DNA from 4 places in the Bacillus sp. NEAU-Y102 genome. Region 4 is predicted to be linked to each of the others. Evidence: riboswitches for the same ligand, from Rfam matches in the RefSeq annotation. Region 4 holds a riboswitch; each other region holds the start of a gene.
What was found. A riboswitch is a leader RNA that binds a small molecule or an ion and turns the genes downstream of it on or off. The one in region 4 is predicted to bind thiamine pyrophosphate.
Positions count from the first base shown of each region.

Region 1: it holds a riboswitch for thiamine pyrophosphate, as region 4 does, so the genes downstream of both, tenA (thiaminase II) here and thiT (energy-coupled thiamine transporter ThiT) in region 4, are expected to answer to the same signal.
Region 2: it holds a riboswitch for thiamine pyrophosphate, as region 4 does, so the genes downstream of both, thiM (hydroxyethylthiazole kinase) here and thiT (energy-coupled thiamine transporter ThiT) in region 4, are expected to answer to the same signal.
Region 3: it holds a riboswitch for thiamine pyrophosphate, as region 4 does, so the genes downstream of both, ACYFX0_RS22240 (MTH1187 family thiamine-binding protein) here and thiT (energy-coupled thiamine transporter ThiT) in region 4, are expected to answer to the same signal.

Region 1 covers NZ_JBTWFK010000014.1:3,502-7,941, forward strand. Annotated here, with positions in the region: gene ACYFX0_RS26815 (DUF3965 domain-containing protein) at 1-671, shown strand, start outside; gene ACYFX0_RS26820 (hypothetical protein) at 912-1,250, opposite strand; gene ACYFX0_RS26825 (SH3 domain-containing protein) at 1,256-2,410, opposite strand; TPP riboswitch at 2,680-2,791, shown strand; TPP riboswitch at 2,852-2,955, shown strand; gene tenA (thiaminase II) at 3,041-3,736, shown strand; gene ACYFX0_RS26835 (ABC transporter ATP-binding protein) at 3,705-4,440, shown strand, end outside.
Region 2 covers NZ_JBTWFK010000009.1:105,169-109,608, forward strand. Annotated here, with positions in the region: gene topB (DNA topoisomerase III) at 1-1,545, opposite strand, end outside; TPP riboswitch at 1,755-1,867, shown strand; gene thiM (hydroxyethylthiazole kinase) at 1,940-2,749, shown strand; gene thiE (thiamine phosphate synthase) at 2,764-3,423, shown strand; gene ACYFX0_RS22225 (anaerobic C4-dicarboxylate transporter family protein) at 3,540-4,440, opposite strand, start outside.
Region 3 covers NZ_JBTWFK010000009.1:113,608-118,047, reverse strand. Annotated here, with positions in the region: gene ACYFX0_RS22250 (ABC transporter substrate-binding protein) at 1-749, opposite strand, end outside; gene ACYFX0_RS22245 (ABC transporter permease) at 746-1,519, opposite strand; gene ACYFX0_RS22240 (MTH1187 family thiamine-binding protein) at 1,491-1,811, opposite strand; TPP riboswitch at 1,913-2,014, opposite strand; gene ACYFX0_RS22235 (non-ribosomal peptide synthetase family protein) at 2,067-4,440, opposite strand, start outside.
Region 4 covers NZ_JBTWFK010000015.1:69,316-73,755, reverse strand. Annotated here, with positions in the region: gene feoB (ferrous iron transport protein B) at 1-1,431, opposite strand, end outside; gene ACYFX0_RS28080 (FeoA family protein) at 1,428-1,655, opposite strand; TPP riboswitch at 1,857-1,958, shown strand; gene thiT (energy-coupled thiamine transporter ThiT) at 2,044-2,715, shown strand; gene ACYFX0_RS28070 (sensor histidine kinase) at 2,924-4,440, opposite strand, start outside.

The DNA.
Region 1 (4,440 bases), on a different contig from region 4:
CCGATTGTAAACATTTATTATCTCATAAAGAAGTATTGGAATTTACATTCTTTTATATGTGCAAGAGAGCGAAATCATTATCAAAAGAGCAATTAAATAGTGATATGATGAGTTTAGCAATGTATTGTAATACTTTTGTATATGATTTGTATACACATGATTTATTACGGAAATATCGTAAGTGTACAGATTTCCTATCATATTATGGACCTAGTCAGGCAGTTTTAGCATGTCAAAGAGCTGTATTATCTCAAATTTCCGATCGCTTAGACCCATTAAAGACAACGCATGTAGATGATTATTTATATGTGATGAAAGAAATGATGGAGCATATGACGATAGGAGTAATGGATCGATATGGTCATTTTATTGGAAAGCTACTATCTTATGTGCCATTTTTCGAAATGATACAAGTTCCACAGCATGCATATTATTGTGAAGAATTACTGTATATTTGTAAGGGCATTGAATATAAAGAAGAAACACTACGCAATTATATATTTATACAATTACATGATTGTTTACCATCATTCTTTAGGCTATTTCTTAAAAATAAGCGTTATGCAACGATTCATGATATTCTTTTCTATTGGTGCGATGATGAACAACGAATGAGCTTAGAGAAAAAATATAATCTGAGCTTTATTTATGAAAAATATGCTTGTGGATAAACAATATTTTCGATATGAAAAATTAATATAAATTAAAAAGGATCTCCAGTTTATGTGAGATCCTTTTTTGTTAGTAAAACAAGGAGAAAATGATTAAGACAAGAAACAACATTCCATATAGGAGAAGTTGTGCAGTATAACTTCCTTGTATACCAAAAAAAGTATTGGCTTTCTTATACAAATTCAACATGTATTTTATTGGAGTATCTTTGAAAGATTGGTACACAGTGTCTCCTCTTTCTAAGCTTCGTGTTCTTGTTCTTGTTTTTGTTTATAAGGGACATTAATATATCTAGCTACAAATAATAAAACAGCCATAAAGAATACTGGAAATACAGTAGATAAATAAAAGCCATTACTAATTATATTTGTTATGAGAGCACTCAAAAGAAAAATAGCATTATAAATATGGGCAATTTTTTGTTTTAGTTGCACTTGAAATGATTCCATCATAATTTCTAATGCAACAAAAGCAATAATAATAGATAAAAATACAATGTTTGTATTGTAAATGATTAAACAACAGATTAAACCTAAAAAGGCTACGTATTCAATTATAAGAGGTATATTGCGTGGCATACAATTTACCTAACTAAATATGGCAGTGGATTTACTGCATTTGTTTTTTCAAAATTCCATTCTCCATTATGTAATTCAAAATGAAGATGTTGCCCGTATGAATGACCTGTGTTTCCCATATGACCTATTAATTGTCCAGTTTGTACTTGATCACCAGCTTGTACAGTGCGATCCTTCATATGAGCATAAACAGTTGTATATAATTTCCCATTGATTTGATGCGCAATGAAAACAACATTGCCATAGCTAGCTGAATAATAAGATTTCACAACTTTACCTGCAGCAGCAGCTTGGATAGAGACGTTTCCTGGAGCGGCAATATCTATACCATAATGCATTTGTTCCCAGCGTATATCAAAGGTTGAGCTAATTCTTCCTTGAGCAGGGAATTTGAAAGCAGCTGGAATTGATGAAGGTTGATCTGTTTTAGCTTGTGGTTGATTTTGTACTACATAGTGTTTTGCTACATACCCGTATCCTGTGCCAAAACGAATTTTATACCAAGTTCCTACAGTTTCTACTACTTGTACTTGTGTACCGTTTTGTAATGAACCGAGTAGAGCGCTACTTGTACTAGCGTTGCTACGTACATTTAGATTAGGTGTTGCAACAGTATATTTTGTATTATTTTGAACGGTGATTCCTTTTACTAAGGGTTGTGAACCATTAGAGATGAATGCTTTTTGTACGTAACCTGTTTGGCCATTATGCGATATTTTATACCATTCGCCTTGATCTTCTTGAACGGTAATAAACTTGCCATTTGGTAATACATCTAAAATGGAAGATTCTAAATTAGGTTCAGAGCGAAAGTTTAATGCATTAGCATTAACGATGTATTGATCATTAGAATGAAGTTTGTTTTTTAGTAAAATAGCATCTTTTTGTACATAACCTACTTTATTATGAACAGATACTTTATACCACTCATTAGTTGTTTCAAGGATGTTCACTTTTGTATTAAAGCGAATTGTATCAATTGATGTGCTTTTTACGTTATCTTCTGTATGTAATGCTACTTGATCGACTTTGACATACCCAGTTTTAATATTAGATAATTGTTCAGCGTTTGCTTTTTGTACATTTGTTTCACCCATAGAAGGAAGTAAAGAAGCAATCGCTACAGTAGTTGCTGTTAAAGCAGTAGCTTTCATATTCATGGAATAGAGACCTCCTCTAGTTGTATAGTTGTAATTTTATTATAGTATAAAGATATAATATAGTGGGTGTATTCACATAAATGTAATATGAAATCAATATAAAAATAAATTTTTTGAGGATAATGATTCCTTCTTATGCAATTAATTGGGGTTTTATTTTCTAAAATAGAATGTATGTATTGTATAACTTTGATATTCTGTTAATAATTAAGAAAATTAAAAAAGTTGATGATGTCTTATTAGGGTGTTATACTGACAGTGATAATTTTATAGTTTGCTAGGAGAGCTGGTGTTGCCAGCTGAGAGTAGGCCGTAAGCCTTTGATCCTTTTTATTACCTGATCTAGATTATGCTAGCGTAGGGAAGCAATTCGGACACTAACAATGAGTCCCCGTTTCTTTGCGTATAGAAACGGGGCTTTTTTATTTAAAAATTTCATATTGAAACCACTAGGGGTGCTTGATTTGCTGAGAGAGGAATAATCCTTAACCCTTACAACACCTGATCTAGGTAATACTAGCGAAGGGAAGTGGAACATCGAATAAATGTATAACTTTATTTGCTGTAACCACTTCTTATATATAGAAGTGGTTTTTTATTTAGATACATATATTGAAAGGGGATAGAGAAATGAAATTTTGCGATAGATTATTAGAAACTGTGCAACCGGTTTGGGAGATGAGTCATAATCATCCGTTTGTAGTGGGTATGGGAGATGGCACGTTAGAAAAAGATAAATTCCAGTATTATATTATTCAAGACTATTTATATCTGCTAGATTATGCAAAGTTATATGCGATTGGTGTTGTAAAAGCAACGAATCCACAAGTAATGGGAAAGTTCGCTGAACAAATTGATGGAATATTAAATGGCGAAATGACAATCCATAAACAATATGCAAAAAGACTTGGAATTTCTATAGAGGAGATAGAGTCTGCGAAACCATCTGCTAAAAATTTAGCTTATACAAATTACATGATGTCTGTATCTCAAAATGGCACACTTGCGGAATTAATAGCAGCGCTTCTTCCATGTATGTGGAGCTATTGGGAAATTGGAAAGCGTTTAAATGATATTCCTGGAGCAAGAGATCATGAGTTTTTTGGTGAGTGGATTCAAGGATATAGTTCGGAAGAATACGGTAATCTGTGTATTTGGTTAATAGATTTATTAAATGAAATGGCAGTTGGAAAGTCTGAGACAGAACTAGAAAGATTAGAGGAGATTTTCTTATATTCCAGTCGATTTGAATATTTATTCTGGGATATGTCCTATCGTAAGGAGATGTGGGGATTTGAGGAGCAAGAACATACTACAGTTTCATAATGTTTCTTTTCATTATGATGAGAAACCAATCATCCATGAATTAAATGCTTCTATACATGAGAAAGAGTTTGTCAGTATTATCGGACCGAGTGGATGTGGGAAAAGTACTTTATTTCGCCTTATTACAGGTCTAGAAAAGGTAAGTACTGGACAGATAGAACTGACAGAAACAAAGCACCATCCTGTAGGATATATGCCGCAAAAAGATATGCTTTTGCCGTGGAGAACAATTATTGAGAATGCTGCCCTGCCGCTAGAGTGCCAAGGTGTACAGAAGAAAGAAGCACAAGTAAAGGCAAAGGAACTGTTACATAAATTTGGTTTGCAAGGGTATGAGAAAAAATATCCGAAAGATTTATCTGGTGGTATGAGACAACGTGTATCTTTTATTCGAACTTTATTAACAGGCGGGGAAATATTGCTGTTAGATGAACCATTTAGTGCATTGGATGCTTTAACGAAGACCTCTTTGCAAGAATGGTTGTTTGAACAATGGCAAGAGTGGGAAAAAACAATTTTATTCATTACTCATGATGTTGAAGAAGCGTTATTTCTTTCAAACCGAGTTTTAGTAGTGGAACAGCAGCCGATAACGACTTTGACTGAGCGGACTGTACCGCTTGATCATAACAGAACACGAAAAGATTTATATAAACCGGAAGTATTAGCGCTGAAAGATGAGCTTCTTAGTATGTTACAAAGGC
Region 2 (4,440 bases), on a different contig from region 4:
AGTACCTAATCCACCAGTCGATTTTAATGTATCAGCGAGTTGTTTATTTTGCGTATCCATATATTTTGTAGGATTCTCCATTGCTGAAAGTAAAGTTGCTTCATTAAAGCGTGCAGGTGCTTTCGTTTGGCCTGATGTTTGCATAAGTAACTTTACAGTTAATGTATCGCCCTTTTCAATGTGAGGCAGAAGCTGCTCTTTTACGTCATCAGTTACATCATCGTCTTCAAATCGATTTTCGTATACTTCCTTCCAACCAGCATGTAAAATCGTTTTTCCGCGTGCAATGAACGTTTCACTACCAACTTTGGTACGTAATGTTAGTTGCTCGTATTCGAATGCTGGGAATAAAACAGCTAAGAAACGTTTTACAACTAAATCATAAATTTTGCGTTCTTTATCTGTGAATGCTGAGAAGTTAACGTATCCTTCTGTTGGAATAATCGCATGATGATCGCTTACTTTACTATCATCAACAAATGATTTGTTAGGTTTGATAGGCTTTTGTAATACTTTATGTGCGAAGGGACGGTATTCTCCAACACCACATGCTTTTAGACGTTCTGGAAGTGTTCCAACGATATCAGATGAAATGTAGCGTGAATCTGTACGAGGGTACGTTAGCACTTTATGCTGTTCATACAATTTCTGCATAATATTTAATGTTTCTTTAGCAGAGTAACCGAACTTTTTATTTGCATCACGTTGCAATTCAGTTAAATCATAAAGACCAGGAGAGAATGACTTCTTCTGTTTCTTATCAATTTCCACAACGGTAGCATTTTGTTTATCTAAACCTCTTACAATACCATCAATTTTTTCTTTATTAAAACTACGGCTATTGCCATTTGTATCTTGCCAAGTAAGTTTGAGTTTCTCCATTGTTTGAGCTTCGATGCCGTAGTAAGTTTGTGCTTTGAAGTTCTTTATTTCATCCTCACGACTAGCGATCATTGCAACAGTAGGAGTTTGCACACGGCCGCAATTTAACTGGGCATTAAAGCGAGTTGTTAAAGCGCGAGTTGCATTAAGACCGATATACCAGTCAGCTTCTGAACGTGCAACTGCTGAAGCGTATAAATTGTCATAGGCTTTACCTGGTTTTAAATTTGCAAAACCATCTTTAATTGCTTTATCGGTTACAGAAGAAATCCATAAACGTTTGATTGGTTTATTTAGCTTAACTTTATCGATAATCCAGCGTGCGACTAATTCCCCTTCACGTCCAGCGTCTGTTGCTACAATAATTTCATTTACATCTTTTCTAAGTAGCTGACTCTTTACAGCATTAAACTGTTTACCAGTTTGTTTAATAACCGTTAATTTCAAACGCTTAGGTAGCATCGGTAAATCTTCTAAATTCCACTTTTTATATTTCATATCATAACTTTCTGGATCTGCTAATGTAACGAGATGACCTAAAGCCCAAGTTACAATATATTTATTACCCTCAAGATAGCCGTTTCCTTTTTTATCACACTTCAGTACACGAGCAATATCTCGTGCAACGGAAGGTTTTTCAGCGATTACAACGCTTTTTGACATATTAAAAACATCCTTTCAAATTTCCATAAGTTAAATATAGCATACATCTTCTTGAGATTCAGTTTCGCTCCATATTTGAGCTGTTTTTAATGGAGTGAACAAAATCCCAACTGATTAAAGTTTCACTTTATCAGTTGCTTCTATATTAAATAGAAAAGTAAAGAACTTGTTATTTTACTAGAATAAGAGTAGACTTTGAAGTAGATGAATAAGAAACACATGGGAGTTTGTGGATACAAACTGAGAGTATGGCTACTAGTCCGTCATTGACCATTTGAACCTGTTGGATAATGCCAGCGTAGGGAGAGTGTAAAAGCACATGTTCAGGCACTTTGCGTACGCGCAAAGTGTCTTTTTGTGTATCTCCCATCATTATAGTTAGGAGATGAAAAGGATGAATATGAAAGAAATTAGTAAAGTAGTGGATTTGGTGAGAGAATCTAATCCGCTTGTTCATAATATTACAAATGTTGTTGTAACAAATTTTACTGCTAACGGTTTGTTGGCACTTGGGGCATCGCCTGTAATGGCGTATGCAAAAGAAGAAGTAGCAGAAATGGCTAGCATTGCTGGAGCGTTAGTATTAAATATGGGAACACTTCGTCCTGAGGAAGTAGAAGCGATGTTACTTGCTGGTAAATCAGCAAATGTGAACAATGTGCCAGTACTATTTGATCCAGTTGGTGCAGGAGCAACTTCGTATCGAACAGAAGTTGCGAGACATATTCCAGCCGAAATAGATTTAGCAATTATCCGCGGCAATGCGGCTGAAATAGCAAACGTTATTAATGAGAAATGGGAAATTAAAGGGGTAGACGCTGGTACTGGAAATGGCAATGTTGTAGGTATTGCAAGGCAGGCAGCAGACGAATTAAATACAGTTGCGGTTATTACTGGAAAAGAAGATGTTGTTACAGATGGAGAGAGAACTATTGTTATTCGAAACGGTCACCCTATTTTAACGAAAGTTACGGGAACAGGTTGTTTACTAACTTCAGTAATAGGAGCATTTGTAGCAGTTGAAAAAGATTATGTAAAGGCAACTGTAGCAGCATTAACGTTTTATGGTGTAGCTTCGGAACTGGCAGCTGCTAAAACAGTAGAAAAAGGGCCAGGTAGTTTCCAAATTGAATTTTTAAATCAATTAGCGAATACAACTTCAGCTGATATAGAGAAATATGGGAAGATTGAGGAGTTAGAGTAAGGGGGATGAAACACATGATGCGCATTGAAACAAAGAAAATGTCTAACCTATTGCAAGTGTATTTTATTATGGGAAGTAATAACTGCACGAGGGATCCTTTAGCTGTATTGAAAGAAGCGTTAGATGGTGGAGTGACACTTTTTCAGTTTCGCGAGAAGGGGGAAGGTTCTTTAATCGGAGGAGATAGAGTGCGCTTTGCAAAAGAATTGCAGACGCTTTGTAAGGAATATAGTGTTCCTTTCATTGTAAATGATGATGTAGAATTAGCCATTGAATTAGATGCAGATGGTGTTCATGTAGGACAAGATGATGAAGGAATTACATCTGTTCGTGAAAAAATGGGAGATAAAATTATCGGCGTATCTGCTCATACAATTGAAGAAGCACGCTTTGCAATCGAAAACGGAGCAGATTATTTAGGCGTTGGACCTATTTTCCCAACGAGTACGAAAAAAGATACGAAAGCGGTTCAAGGAACGAAAGGATTAGCTTATTTTAGAGAACAAGGAATTACAGTGCCAATCGTTGGTATTGGTGGGATTACAATTGAAAATACAGCGGCAGTTATAGAAGCGGGTGCGGATGGTATTTCAGTTGTTTCAGCAATTAGTTTAGCTGAATCTGCATATGAAAGTACGAGAAAATTAGCTGAAGAAGTAAAGAGAAGTTTGTAGAAAAGGACATGTAGTATTTTAAGTGCTACATCGAGAAGTAGACTGCCCAAAAAATTTAAACAAACGTTTGATTAAAAAAGCACAAACCTTTTTAAATAAAGGTTTGTGCTTTTTCTTTAAAACATAATTGAAATTAAGAGCATTCCAATTCCGATAGAAGTAAATGTTGCAATTAAGCCTGGAATCATAAAGCTATGATTTAATACGTATTTACCAATACCTGTTGTACCGGTACGGTCAAAGTTAATGGCAGCAACGATTGTCCCGTAGTTTGGAATGAAGAAATATCCGTTTACTGCAGGGAACATCGCAATCAGTAGTGCTGGTGGAATACCAAGGGATAGTCCAAGTGGCATTAAGGCACGTACTGTTGCTGCTTGGCTGTACAGTAAAATAGATAGAATGAATAGTGCGATGGCAAATAGCCAAGGTGCACTTGTTACTAAATGCTGAATGGATCCTTGAATCATATTTAAGTTTCCATTAAAGAAAGTATCTCCCATCCAAGCGATACCGAAAATAGCAACAACTGCTGTTGCTCCTGCTTTAAAGACGTTACCAGACACAATGCTTTCTACATTTGGTTTACAGAAAATAATAATAAGAGCCGCGATAGTTAACATAACCATCTCAATTGTGTTCGGCATGGAAAGACGGGCTAACTTCCCATCAACTATCCATCCTGGACGAAGTGCTTCAAATGAACCAAGAAGTACAACAAGGAAGGTTCCTACAAGGAAAAGGATAACTGATAATTTTGCGCCCTTTACACCTACAAATTCTTTTTTCTCTTCAAGCTTAGGAATCATTCCTTCTTTTAATCGTTTTAAGTATTCAGGGTCTTCATTTAATTCTTTTCCCATCTTACTAGCAACGAATGCTGCTAACATACAAGCAATGAAAGTAGAAGGAATACTCACTTTTAAAATATCTAATAAAGTGATTTTATAGTCAGCTAACATTGCTAAAAGAGCAACTGTGGCAGCTGAAATTGGGCTAGCTGTAATTGCTTGTTGA
Region 3 (4,440 bases), on a different contig from region 4:
AAATTATAACCTTCTGTTGTTGCACTCATAAACTTTTTCACAAAGTCTTTATCTTGCTTCGTATGTTTTTCACTCGTAATAATAACAGGACTATAGAAATCAAGCGCTGGGTCTAAGTCTTTCACCATAATCGTATTTAACTCTTTTCCTTGGCGCTTCGCTTCAATTCCATCCCATCCGTAATAAATCCATTCAAAGTCTGCATCACGGCCGATTGATTTAAAGAAATCGGTTTGTCCTAAGATGATTTTTTCAACTTTATTAAAATCAGCTTGATGCTTATCCATAATCGTCTTTAATGTCGCTTCTTCTGCTGGTCCTCCCCAGCCGCCGTAACGTTTACCTTCAAAATCTTTCGGTGACGTCATATTATCTTTCTTAAGTGATGCAAATGCTGAAGTGTTATGCTGAATAATCGCTCCGACAGATACAACAGGAATCCCTTCCACACGAGCCAACGTTACATTTTCTTGTGCGCTTATTGCGAAGTCAGCTTTTCCTGATGCTATCATTTGCTCTGCTGTTACATTGTCACCCGGTTGAATAATTTCTACATCTAATCCTTGCTTTTTGTAATAATCTTTCGTTTGTGCTACATATAAGCCAGTATGATTCGTATTTGGAAACCAATCTAATACTACTTTTACTTTTTGATCTTTACTTTTACTTTCTTCTTTCTTCGCCGGATTACATCCAGCCACACCTACCGCTACTAAGGCAGCTAACATAACTTTCAAACCTTTTTTCATTTTCTGCCGTCCTTTCTATATATCCATGGTGCTGTTATTCTTGCCATAAACTCTACGATAAAATACAGGCACAATGTCACCATAACGATGATTGCTGCAACACCAAATACTCGGGCAGTCAAAAATGATTTTGTAGCCCTCGTAAGCATAACGCCTAATCCTTCACTTGCACCGAGCCATTCTCCGATAATTGCCCCCATTACGCTATATGTAACTGCAATTTTTAAGCCTGAGAAAAAGTATGGAAGCACTGCTGGAAATTTTACTTTCTGGTAAACTTGCCATTTCGTCGCCTTCATTGTTTGTAACAGCTTCAACATGTTTTTATCTACTGTTTGAAAACCTTCTAAAATACTAAGCGCAATTGGGAAGAAACAAACGAGTATTACGACCATTACTTTCGGCAACATCCCATATCCAAACCAAATAATAAATAGTGGTGCAAGTACAACAATTGGAATTGTTTGCGAAATAACGAGCAATGGATTTATTAAAATACGAAATAACGGTATAACGTCCATAATAATTGCGATGCTCGTCCCCAATAAAATTGCAAAGAATAGTCCAATTATAACTTCCTGCAGTGTTTGCATCGTATTTGGTAATAGTAAATCTTTCATCCCAATTAATTCTTGAACAATGGCAGAAGGCTTTGGTAAAATCCACGGTTCGATTTTAAATAATGAAACAGATCCTTCCCATATCGCAATGAGAAGGATAAGCCAAATAGTTGTAATAAGTTTAGATTGCTTCTGGTTTTGCATATTCATCACGGTACTTCCAAACCTTTTCATCTATCGTTACACCAGTGCTTGGACGATAATGGATTTTAATAGAAGTAATCACTTCTTCTGCTCCAGCATCGACGCAAGCTTGTTGTGCACGTTTAACGACATCAAGAAGTACATCTAATTCTCCTTCCAAAGTTGTTTCCATTGCCCCTACTTCATAACGAACTCCCGATTGTTGCACAACTTCAATTGCTTTATCGACAACAGAATATACATCTTTCGTTTTCGCTTGTGGTACTACTGAAAATGACATTGTAACTTGTTGTGACATAATAAAATCCCCCTTATAAAATTAAATTTCAAAAATAAGAAAAGGCTTTCCTACTGCGTAGGAAAGCCTTGTATGCAAGTTATTATAGAATAACATATGCTACATCACTTTAAGTAACTCCCTACGCTGGCATTATCCAGATCAGGTTGAGGGTCGATGTTTACTTACATCCTCTCAGCCAATTGGCTCCCCGGTCCTTAATTCGTTTTCATTGTAGCATGATTTATTTTATTGAACAAACAAAAGCATGCATAATCATTTCATTATTTTTGGAAAATAACCAACTTTTTCACCATGAGCTAATAACTGCTGTATAAATTCTTTATTAATTGCTGGTACTTTCAATTCTTTTTTCTTAATCCATTCATTCGTTCTACGCGTACCCATTACAATTTCAGATTGCTGCGCTCCATCTCCTGCAACTTGAGAAGCAATTAACTCTGCTATTACTTCATTTCCCTTTGCTAATTCAAGTCCGGCATTTTCATATTCTGAAAGTGTAACCAGTTCAAGATTGTATCCACACTCTCCAATTAGCTGTATAAATTGTTCAAACTCAATTTGATGTGGATGACAGATGTGCAATGTTTCTCCATCTATTTGTGAATCTTGTACATACGTTACAATTGATTTACTAGCAAAATCAATTGGTGTGAAATCAACTTTCCACTTCACATTTGGTGCTTTTCCAATTAATAGCATTGTTTTAATAAGACGATAAAATGCGTTTCCTTCAATATTTTGTTGGAACGAACCTGTTTCTGAATGACATGCTAAATTACCTGCACGATAAATATTTCCACGCAAACCATTTTTCATTGCTTCACGAACAATGTTTTCCGCTTGTAGTTTACTATTTGAATATACATTCTCTAAGTCTACACTGTAATTAAAATCACCAGTTTTCATGTATGTATCCCATTGATCTACTGCTAATTCTAACGGGATACCAATCGTAGAAATAAAATGGAATGTAGCATCTTTTTCCACTAATGCTAGCATACGGCTAGTTCCTTGGACATTTATATTTTCAAATTGTTTTACATCTCCAAAATGTCTTACATCTGCACCGCAATGAATTATCGTATCCATCTTAGAACTGATGAACATAAATTCTTCTTCGCTCATCCCAAGATACTCTTCTCCCAGATCACCAGCTACGGCCTGTATACGCTGTAACCATTCTTCACATATATCATTAAAGTAAGCTGTTAATGTATCTATAATTCTTTGCTGCACATCTTTGGTTGGTCTTACTAAACAATAAATAGTAGCAGATGTATCTCTCAGCAATTCATATAATATGTGTGATCCTAAATAACCAGTAGCTCCTGTTAAAAAGACATTTGAAATCTGGGTTTCTTCCAAAACGTTTGCATACGTAATAGTATCCGGTTCGTGAATCACTTTATATTCACGAAATACTTCTTCTTTCTCTACTTTTACTTCTCGCTCAATTCGAGCTAATCCATATATCGTTCTTTCTTTAAAGAAATCTTGAATTGTTAAATGTGAGAAATCTTCTTTTAACAATGTTAAGACTCGTAATACTTTCAATGAATGTCCACCAATTGTAAAGAAATCATCATGCACTCCAACTTTTGAAATTCCTAATACTTCCGCCCAAGCGTTCGCTATTTGTTTTTCTGCTTTATTAGAAGGTGCAACATATTCTTGTAGACGAACCGGTTCATACTTTTCTTCTAACTGAGCTAACTTCTTAACATCAATCTTTTTATTAGGTGTAAGTGGTAATTCATTAATATAAATTAGTTTAGATGGCACCATATAATCTGGTAATTGCTCTTGTAACTGATAAACTAATTCTGGTATTTCTTTTTTATTTAAAGTTGTATAGAACGCGATTAAATATTGGCTACCTTCCTTACTCTTCTTAGCAAAAACAGCATTTTCTTTTATATTATGATTTTGAGAAATTTTACTTTGGATTTCTCCTAGTTCAATACGATGTCCTCTAATTTTTACTTGATCATCTTTCCGATGTAAAAACTCTATATTTCCATCCTCTAGCAACTTAACGATATCACCTGTTTTATATATATTAACTATAGGATTAAAAGGGTTCGGAATAAAAGCTTCAATTGTTTTATTAGGTTTATTAAAATACCCTTTTGCTAATCCTACTGAATCTATATATAATTCACCAGGTACACCAATTGGACAAAGATTCATATTCTCATCCAAAATCATAACTTGATAATTAGAACATGGTTTACCAATGGGAATACTCGCAACATCCTCATTTAACTGACTAGGTATTTTATAAGTTGTCGTCACTACTGTACATTCTGTCGGTCCGTATACATTATGAATTTCAACATCTGTACGTATTCTTTCTCTCCACAATTTAATAACCTCTACAGGCAACATTTCACCGCCAATCGCAATTCTTTTTAGGGAAGCTAGCTTATATATATCTTCTTCTGCTAAATAAGTTGCTATTTGTCGAACAAAAATTGTTGCTAATGCCAAGATCGAAGTTGCTTTCACTTTATAGATTGCATGTGCAAATGCTTCTACAGACAATCGCTCTTCCTCTAATAATACATACAAGTTTCCTCCGCAGAATAAAGAAGCAAATGACTCCCATACAGAAGCATCGAAACTA
Region 4 (4,440 bases):
TTCCGCTTTTAAAATTGTAAGAGACATAATTTTTGTAACTAGTAATGCAAGAACAATACCTGCAACATATAAAGAAAATACAACAGTTGCCTGACTATGAGGGAAGAATACGCCCGCAAATAATGCGTATACAGGCAAACGTGCCGAACAAGACATAAATGGTGTTACAAGAACTGTAAGTAAACGTTCTTTTTCTTGTTCAATCGTTCTCGCTGCCATAATACCTGGAACGTTACATCCAAAACCGATAATCATCGGAATAAACGCTTTTCCGTTTAAACCGAAGAACTCCATAATTCGATCCATAACAACTGCAATTCGCGCCATATATCCTGAGTCTTCTAATAATGAAATGAAAAAGAATAGTGCAAAGATTTGTGGTACGAATACTAATACAGCACCAACACCGGCAATAATACCTTCTGTAACGAGCGCTTGAATAAAATGAGAAGCTCCAATACTTGTAAGTCCAACCGTCACCCAATCCGTAAGCTGGCCACCAAAAAACTCATCTAACATATCCGATAAAGGTGTCCCAATCCACGTAAACGTAACCTGAAAAATAAAAAACATAACTGCTAAAAAGATTGGAAGTCCTAAAATTTTATGCGTAATTAGTCTATCAATTTTTTCCGAAAAAGGAATTTCCCCTTCTTTCTCATGCTTCATAACATTTGTTTTTAACTTTTCAATATACGCTTCACGAGTTTTGTAAATGTGCTCTTCCAACGTACAATCAAGTTTTCCCTCTAGGCGAGATCGAATGGCTACAAGTTCCTTATAAATTGGTAATGCTTTTATTTCTTTTTCTACTACTTCGTTATTGCTTAAAAATTGAAGTGCTAACCATCTCGGATGCTCGTAATTTGCTTTCTCTAAAAGAGAAATTACCTCTTCAATTCCTTCATCCATTTGTACACCATATGAAATAATGAATGGTTTTTTCTCGTTTTTGTCATTTTCTTTAAGGGTCGCAAGTAGTTCTTCACAACCTTTTCCACTTCTTGCAACGACAGGAACGACTGTTACGCCTAATAATTCGGATAAACGTTTTACATCGATCACAATTCCTCTTTGCTTCGCCACATCAACCATATTTAGACCAATTGAAACTGGCTTGCCAAGTTCGAGCAACTGCAACGTTAAATGCATATTTCGTTCAAACTGCGAAGAATCCACAATATTTAACATATGCTGAAATTCTTCTGTTAATAGAAAGTTTGTTACAACACCTTCATCACGTGAAACTGGATTTAAATCATAAACACCTGGTAAATCAATTAATGTTCCTTGTCTATCTTTTAATTTACCAACCTTTTTTTCTACTGTTACACCGCTCCAGTTTCCTACGTATTCATAAGAACCAGTAAGTGCATTAAATAATGATGTCTTTCCTGTATTTGGATTCCCTAGCAAAGCAACCTTATTCACGCTAATTCCACCTTTATCATTTTCGCGTCACAATGACGAATACTAATTAACTGTCCACGACACTCCAATGTACAAGGACCTTTGAACATCGCCTTTTGCTTCATACGAAGTTCGCTTCCTTCAGAAAGACCGAAAGCAGCCAATCTTCTCTTTAGTAAATAATCTAAAGACTGAACACTTTTCACTAGCACTTTCTCACCGATTTTAATATCTACTAAGCTCATAACCTTCCCCCTCCGAAGAGAATGATAATTATTTTCAGAAGAATTATAGCACACTCTATTTCTCTTGTACTATACCCTTTTGCTTCATATTTATTAACATTTCGCTACAATTCTATTTCAATAATTGTCATAACAGATTCGTTTGCCATTCTCATCCATTTCGCTTACAATAAACAATAAACAATAACAAATAAAGAATCTCGTTATCACTGGGGGAGCCATGCCGCTGAGAGGGAACACTTCGTTCCGACCCTTCGAACCTGTTAGTTAATGCTAACGCAGGGATTGTGCAAACGTCCGAAATACATACCTCTTTTCATTTACGTATTTCGTATCCTCCTATGATATCTATTCTTTTTTGTACAACTTGGATTTAGGGGGAGACAACATGCGTAACACCAATTTACAAGCGATGATTGAATCTGCTATTCTTGCAGCCTTCGCCATGGTCATCGACATTTTACCACTTTCAATAAAAATATCAGCTACAGGCGGTTCTATATCTTTTGCAATGATTCCTATTTTTATTATCGCTTATCGCTGGGGTTTCAAAATGGCTTTCTTAGGAGGCTTAATTTGGGGATTATTACAAATTGTCGTAGGCGATGCCATTATCGTAACACCAATTCAAGTATTAATTGAATACTTCATTGCTTTCGCATTCATTGGGTTTGCTGGTTTATTCTATCGTCCAATTCAAAAGGCGCTTTTAACATCCAATGAAAATAACGAAGAACAATCAAACTTAGGTAGCCGTAAAGACAAACCTTCATCAAAACCAAACCAAGGGAAGAAAGTAATTGGATATATTATCGTCGCTACTTTTATCGGTAGTCTAGCTCGTTACTTCTGTCACTTTATCGCTGGTATCATTTTCTGGGGACAATATGCACCAAAAGGACAATCAGCAGCTCTATATTCTTTAATATTTAACGGTAGTACAATGATTGGTTCCTATATTCTATGTACCGTTTTACTTATATTTTTATTTATCACTTCACCACGTTTATTCAAAAGCATCAGTGCTTATCAAATGAATACACAAAAAAAGGGCGCTTAATGAGCGCTCTTTTTTCATATCGTAATATCAATTAAAAATACAATAAATGCACAAAAGAAAATAAATACCATTATACTTAGCCAATTGCTATGCACGGTTCATCGACTCCTTACATAACCTCGTTTTCTAACCAGATTATATCGTTTAAAAATAAAGATTAGGTAAAGATAGTATGAAAATAAATTAAAAAAAGCGTAGCATGCATTATCTACGCTTTTTTCGGTAAGTAAAAGTAAAATAATACACCATCTCCTGTATTCTTTACTCCATATTCAGCATCGTGTAATTCTAAAATATTTTTAGAAATAGCAAGCCCAAGTCCCGTCCCACCTTGTGAACGCTGCCGAGCTGCATCCACGCGATAAAAGCGATCCCAAATTTTATCTAATTGTTCTTCTTCAATGTGAGTACCTTTATTTTCAATGCACACTTTTATACGATCTTTATCATCTATTGTCGAAATAATAATATCCTCTTTATTTGGTGTATAACGTATTGCATTCGTAATGAAGTTCACAATGACTTGTTCAATTCGGCCTTGATTTGCAATCACTTCAAATGAACGTATATTTTTATGAACATGAAGTTCTTTTTTCTCTATTTCCACAGATAGATGTTCACATATATCTTCAATTACTGTATCAATATAAAACGAAGACTTTTTCATTTTATATGTACCAGATTCAAATTTAGCTAACTCAAGCATATCCAAAATTAAAGTATCCATTTTGTCTACTTCTCTCTCCATCGCCTGAAAATAATACTCTTTTTTATGCTCAGCTACCCCGTCTTTTAAAATGGAAATACAACTTTTCATAATACTCAGCGGTGTTTTCAATTCATGCGAAACACCAGAAATGAATTCTTTCCGTGTATTTTCTAACTTTCTTTCCTTTTCAATATCTTGTTCAAGCTGTCCGATATGAGAATTTAATTTGTTAGAAAGTATATTAATATTTTTCGATAAATCACCAATTTCATCTTTTGAAGTAATCGGTATTTTTTCTGTAAAATCTAAATGCGCTATTTTCTTCGTCGTATCATTTATTTTTAATAACGGTTTGGCAATTTGCTTTGAATAATAAAACGAAGCTAAAAAAATAAGAACGACTACAAATGCAATGATGTATATGTAATAATCTTGCACCATTTGTACAGCTTCATCTACAGGCTGTAAAGAAGCCATTGCATATATATATGCTACTGATCCGTCTTTTTCTTTTATTGGCTTAATTAATAATTTATATTTTATATCATTCTTTTCATAATCTATTGTTTGTGTTGTATATCGTATTTTATTGCTTTCTTTTAATAATAAATCGGTTTGAAAACCCTTAATATTATCTAAAAATATGCTATTTTTATAAATTGGATTCACAGGACCGTTTACATCTGGTAACTGTACTTTTGTAACACGTCCTCCTATGTAAACGCCTAATTCCTGAGCAGCTTCTTCCTGTACGGCTGGTTTCTTTTCCTTAGCAAGTTGCTCCCCAGCCGCTCTCTTTTTCTCCTCATCTAATTTTATTTTCTCCTGAAATGCTTTTTCTAACGGTTTATTAGATCCACTTAAATTCTGCTTAGATAAAGAAAAAGAGAATGGAATAAAACTATCTTCTTTTCTCACTCCAGAAAAATAAATCTCTTGTCCTAAAAACTGCTCTAATGATTTATTATCAATCTCCTCTATATTGACGAGATTGTATAAGGGTATCTTGAATAGTT